Regions from separate parts of the Marinobacter sp. MBR-105 genome, predicted to be linked through region 1. Evidence: predicted binding sites of a transcription regulator. Region 1 holds the regulator's gene; the other holds the start of a gene.
The links. The regulator sigma-54, encoded in region 1, starts transcription at its own class of promoters, with help from an activator protein. The targets are predictions, from matches to a motif close to ANTGGCATNNANNTTGCTNT.
Positions count from the first base shown of each region.

Region 1 (3,123 bases):
GGTTCCTCCAGAGTCATCAGCACGCCGATGACGCGGTCCAGGCCTTCCAGTCGGCAGTGGGGGATGGCAATACCCTCACCGATACCGGTGCTGCCCAGCCGTTCGCGGGAGACCAGATTGTTGAAGATCTGGGTGTCGCTGAGGATTTCATCCTGAAAGTGAATCCGTTCAGCGATGAACTCCAGCACACGTTTCTTGCTTGAGGCCGGCACCTTACAGAGGGTCAGTTCAGGGGCAAGAATATTGTCGATGGTCAGGGATGGCTCGCTCATGGATCGACTGCATGTCCGTAAAAAAAAGGCTGCGGCCGGTTAGCCCCGCCGCAGCTCGTTTCATGAAACACCCGGTAAGGTTCGCGCTTCAGCGACCGCCGTTACCGTGCATCCGGTCTACGTTCTTTTCCTTGTGCTTGAGGATCTGACGGTCCAGCTTGTCGACCAGAGCGTCGATTGCGGCGTACATGTCCTCATTTTCTGCCTTTGCGTGAATCTCACCACCAATCACGTGCAGCGTGGCTTCCGCCATCTGGCGCACCTTCTCGACCTCCAGGGTGACCTGGCAGTTACTGATGTGGTCGAAGTGACGCTCCAGCTTCTCGAACTTGGTGTTGACGTAATCCTTCAGAGCGGGAGTCAGTTCTACGTGATGGCCTGAAATGTTGAGTTGCATAGGCGTCTCCTGTTGTCATACTGCCGGCGTGCTTGCCGGATTGCGTGCCAGTGCATCTTGCACCGGCGAAAGTTTAAACCAGGCGTTTTCGTTCGTTCGAGGGAGGAATATGCATGGCCTCCCGGTATTTGGCCACGGTACGCCGCGCCACGTTGATTCCCTGTTCCCCTAGCATGGCTGCAATTTTGCTATCGCTCAATGGCTTTTTCGGGGTTTCCTCGGCAATCAGCTTCTTGATCATCGCCCGGATGGCTGTAGACGAGCATTCGCCGCCCTCGGCGGTGCTGACGTGGCTGGAGAAAAAGTACTTCAGCTCAAAAATACCGCGGGGCGTGTGCATGTACTTCTGGGTGGTAACCCGGGAAATCGTGGACTCGTGCATTTCCACCGCCTGGGCAATGTCAGACAGGATCAGAGGCTTCATGGCTTCTTCGCCCTGATCCAGGAACCCTTGCTGGTGTTCAACGATGCGGGTGGCCACTTTCAGCAGGGTTTCATTCCGGCTTTGCAGGCTCTTGATAAACCATTTCGCTTCTTGCAGCTGGTCGCGCAGGTAGGTGTTATCGGCACTGCTGTCAGCCCGGCGGATCAGTGACGCGTAGCTGGCATTCACCCGGATACGCGGAGCGATTTCCGGGTTGAGTTCAACCCGCCAGCGGCCTTCGTGTTTGCGTACGATAACGTCCGGGATAACGTAATCCGGTTCGGCCCGGTCCACGACATCGCCAGGGCGAGGGTTCAGGCTGGTGATCAGGGCCAGTACCTGTTTCAGCTGGTCTTCCTTGAGCCGGCTGCGGCGTAACAGTTGCGCGTAGTCCCGGTTGCCAAGCAGGTGCAGGAACTGGGTAACCACCAGTCTCGCCTGGCGCAGCCAGGGGGTATCCGGTGGCAGCTGGTTGAGCTGAATCAGCAGGCATTCCTGGAGATCCCGAGCGAACACGCCGGGCGGGTCGAAGTGTTGCAGGCGGTGGAGTACCGCTTCCACTTCGTCCAGTTCCAACGGGTCTTCTTCGGTTTCGTCCAGCAGGCCTGCGTGAATGTCCTCAATGTCAGACGTCAGGTAGCCGCGCTCATCCACAGCATCCAGCAGCGCGTGGGCAATGGCCTGATCCCGCTCGCTCAGAGGTGTCAGGTTCAGCTGCCACTCAAGGTGATCCTGCAGGGTTTCGGTAGGCGAGTTCCGGGTTTCGAAATCCGATTCGTGCTCGTCTTCGCCTTTGCTGGCCGGAGCCGGGGCAGACTGGTAGATGTCGTCCCAGGCGGTATCCACTGGCAGATCATCGGGAATGTTGTCCGGAATATCGTTCTCGGACGACCAGTCAGGGCCGTTCTCGGTTTCGTCCCAGTCCGGGCTCGCGTCCTGGTGGCTGTCGTCCTGGTTGGCCTCAGAGCTGGAAGCTTCACTGTGCTCGTGCTCTTCGCGCTCGTCGCCTTCAGGGTGCTCATCGTCCTCTGAGGTTTCCAGCATTGGGTTGGATTCCAGCGCCTGCTGGATTTCCTGCTGGAGATCGAGGGTAGAAAGCTGTAGCAGGCGTATGGCCTGCTGCAGCTGGGGCGTCATGGTCAGACTCTGGCCCAGCTTAAGCTGTAATGAGGCTTTCATAACCATGGCTCAAGATCCATAACTCATGGGCATCCCGGTTGTTGCTTTGCCGGCGCACAGGCCGAAAAAAATGTTGTACGCTGGTTACTTGCCATTGTCTGTGAACAGTATAAGCAAGTTTTTTGCCGAGTTTACTTGCTACAGATCATCAAAACAATCAGACCTCGGATAAACCCTGTTTTATCAGGTCAGAGCCGGAACTCATCACCCAGATACACTTCTTTCACTTGCTGGTTTGCCAGAATGGCTTCGGCATTGCCGGAGGCGATGATGTGGCCGCCGGAAACGATGTAGGCATTCTCGCAGATGTCGAGGGTTTCCCGAACGTTGTGGTCGGTAATCAACACGCCAATACCTTTATCCCGCAGGTGCCGGATAATGTGCTTGATGTCACTGACGGAGATAGGGTCTACGCCCGCGAAGGGTTCGTCCAACAGGATAAACGCGGGCTCCATGGCCAGCGCCCGGGCGATTTCAACCCTGCGGCGTTCGCCTCCGGATAGCGCCATACCCACGCTGTCTCGGATGTGAGTAATATGAAACTCTTCCAGCAACTCTTCCAGCTTGGCCTCCCGTTCCGCCCGACTCATGCCTTTGCGGGTTTCGAGGATGGCCATGATGTTGTCCCGCACGGTCAGTTTGCGAAACACGGAGGCTTCCTGGGGCAGGTAACCGATGCCCTTGCGGGCGCGCCCATGCATTGGCAGCGGGGTGATGTCCTTGGCGTCGATGGTGATCCGGCCGTGATCCGCAGGCACCAGGCCCACGATCATGTAGAAGCAGGTGGTCTTGCCGGCGCCGTTGGGGCCGAGCAGGCCGACAATCTCGCCGGAGCGAATTTCCAGAGAAAC
Region 1 covers NZ_JBRJHG010000008.1:124,132-127,254, forward strand. The annotation lists gene ptsN (PTS IIA-like nitrogen regulatory protein PtsN) at 1-272, opposite strand, end outside; gene hpf (ribosome hibernation promoting factor) at 361-669, opposite strand; gene ACSSVV_RS11185 (RNA polymerase factor sigma-54) at 743-2,272, opposite strand; gene lptB (LPS export ABC transporter ATP-binding protein) at 2,461-3,123, opposite strand, start outside.

Region 2 (3,123 bases), on a different contig from region 1:
GCTTTTATCCATCTCAAGCATTTTCTGGGCCAGTTTCTGGGCATCTACCTTGTAGGTGCCGTTCTCAAGAGCAGAACGAATCTGTTCGATGCGATCATCGTCCATTTCGGGGTAGTCCCCCAGCTTCTGCTCAAGTTGCTTCAGGTTTTTCGCCTGATTGCTCAGGTTCACGTTTTCGCCACGGGCAGCGGGGCTCTGGGCCTTGGCTTGCTCGCCTGTGGGCGCCTGTGACGTTTGATTGCCTGAGGCTTTGTCGGCCGTGGTGCGCGTGGTGTTGACCTGGCCGGGGCCAATTCCATTTAAGTCAACTGACATATCAATACCTGCTTGCCTGGGGCCACAAGAAAGTGGCGTATTCGGGTTTATATCTGCTTAACGGCAAATCCGCGCCATACTTTAGTTACAAAACGGAAAACATTTGCCGCTCTTGCTGTTTGCCGCCTTACATCGGAATTTCGACCCGCCCGGGGCCGACGGCACGAGCTTTGACTGTCCGGGACGAGCGGAGGTTTTCCACCAGTACCTGTTCTCCAACGCCCGCGCTCGCCAGTGCCTTACCGCGAGATGATACCGAGAATGAGCCTGAGCGCGCGGTGATAATAACATGGTCACCCCGCTCAATCGCGTTGGGAGCTTCAAGGAGATCCGGGGTCATTACCGTGCCGGCGTTCACCGGGCGGCGCATCATCATGCCTGAAACGGACTCTTTGCGGGTGAGTACGCCGCGACGACTGGCATTGATCTGCACCGAATTTACGGTGACCAGATCTGGTGTCAGGCGCTCTCCGCGCGCCAGGGGACGGGCTGCTATCAGGGCGGGGCCATGAACCTCGACGCTGGCGGTAACGTACATTCTCCAGGGTCGCTCACCACTGCAGGAAACCAGGACCGACGGGCTGGTGGTCTGTAGCGGATCGCCCGCAAACTCGGCGTTCAGCCCCTGGTTGCAGGCAGCAAGGGCGATGCGGCTGTCGATAGCGCCAACTTCGTAGCGGCTCGTGTAGCCATCGGCAGCAAGGGTTCTGGACCACTCTGCCAGGAACGTCTGGGCAGCGTCACGGATGGCTTCAGCACTGGTTCTCTCTGAAGACAGAGTGATTGGGCTCAGTGATAGACACAATGCAGCCAAAAAGATGATTCGCATACGCACCGGTTTGTCCTATGCTGTCTGTATCTTTGTGTATTGTCGAAATCCGCTAAGGATTCGGGTTTTCGGGCCGTTAACCGTTAACAGGTTTGCAGGCGTCAAAGATTTGTCTTGGACAGGCCTGAAAACACCTTACAAAGGTCAAAGCAATATTGATGCCGGTAAAGGCGCGCCAGGAGTAAAGCATCATGACAGGGGTACTCGACAGCGTTAATCAGCGAACGCAACTGGTCGGTAAGAACAGGCTGGAATTATTACTTTTTCGGCTCCGGGGGCAGCAGCTATACGGTATCAACGTCTTCAAGATTAAAGAGGTGCTGCAATGTCCCAAGTTATCCTCGATTCCCAACAGTAAAACGGTGGTGAGAGGCGTTTCTCATGTTCGGGGGGAGACCATTCCCATTATTGATCTGAGCATGGCGATAGGGCTCGCGGGCATACCGCAGGAGCAGTTAGCTACAAGCTTTGTGATCATTACGGAATACAATCGTAAAACGCAGGGTTTTCTCGTGGCTGGTGTCGAGAGAATCATGAATATGAATTGGGAGGATATTCTTCCGCCACCCAAGGGTGCGGGAAAGGATGTTTACCTGACTGCGGTGACGAAGATTGATGATAAGCTGGTAGAAATCATAGATGTAGAAAAGATTCTTGCAGAAGTTTCTCCGCTCAGGGAAGATGTTACGGAGGAGTTGGTTGCCAGGAGTGCCGAACGTGTGCCGGGCCACCTGCCTGTGCTGGTGGTGGATGACTCTTCGGTGGCTCGTCGGCAGATCGAGCGTTGCCTGACCGCTATAGGAATGGAAGTGGTTACCAAAAACGATGGCAAGCAAGCACTGCAGTATCTCAAAGAGATAACTCAGGATGGATCGCGCGCAAATGATCACCTGTCTCTGATTATCTCTGATGTTGAGATGCCGGAAATGGACGGCTACACCCTCGTTACCAGAATCAAAGAAGATGCGGCTCTGAAAGAAATGTATGTAATGCTGCACACCTCGCTGAGCGGTGTCTTCAACCGGGCGATGGTGCAGAAAGTGGGCGCAGACGATTTCATGGCGAAATTCAGCCCGGATGAGCTGGCCGAGCGAGTAATGGAAATTATTGATCAGCACTGATGCTCGGCTGATGGTTTCACCCACGAAGAGATCCAATGAAAGCGGACATAACGCCCCAGGAATACGAAGCCTTTAAAAAGTTCCTGCAGGATGCGTGCGGCATCCTGCTGGGTGATAACAAACAGTATCTTGTAAAGAGCAGGCTTCGGCGCATTCTCGAAGAAAACAGCCTGAATTCCCTTGGAGAGCTTCTGGAACGATTAAAGAGGCCTGGAAGGGCAGGCTTGCGCGAGGTGGTCATCGACGCGATGACGACCAACGAGACACTTTGGTTCAGGGACAACCATCCGTTCCGGATTCTGCAGGAAAAGCTCTTGCCAGAGTTTGCCGAGCGCAGTTCACTCCAGCCGTTAAGAATCTGGTCTTCCGCCTGTTCTACTGGCCAGGAGCCATACTCCGTAGCCATGGTAATTGACGAATTCCGCCGTACCCGGCCGGGTAAGCTGCGGGATGTAAAAATCACGGCAACGGACATTTCCAAAAGCGTGCTGGAGGTTGCCCGGAGAGGCGAGTATGAAATGATCGCCATCGGCCGCGGGCTGTCGCCGGAGCGTCAAAAGCACTTTTTTACCCCCTCGGCCAACGGTGGTTGGCAGATTCGACCGCAAATCAAGTCCATGGTGGAATTCAAGGAATTGAACCTGCTGGATCGATACATGCTTGGCAAGTTCGACATCATCATGTGCCGGAATGTGCTGATCTATTTCTCAGCGGAACTGAAAAAGGACATTCTTACCCGGCTGCATGGTGCTCTGAACCCCGGAGGCTATCTGATTCTTGGTGCTTCTGAGTCTTTGAACGGGCTTCCCAATCTCTACGAAATGGTCCAGTGTCACCCTGGCATCATCTATCGCAAAA
Region 2 covers NZ_JBRJHG010000003.1:190,177-193,299, forward strand. The annotation lists gene flgM (flagellar biosynthesis anti-sigma factor FlgM) at 1-315, opposite strand, end outside; gene flgA (flagellar basal body P-ring formation chaperone FlgA) at 443-1,150, opposite strand; gene ACSSVV_RS05555 (chemotaxis protein CheV) at 1,336-2,265, shown strand; gene ACSSVV_RS05560 (CheR family methyltransferase) at 2,301-3,123, shown strand, end outside.
Region 2: a site for sigma-54 is predicted at 1,291-1,310, ahead of flgA (flagellar basal body P-ring formation chaperone FlgA). Genes of this name have one in related genera too.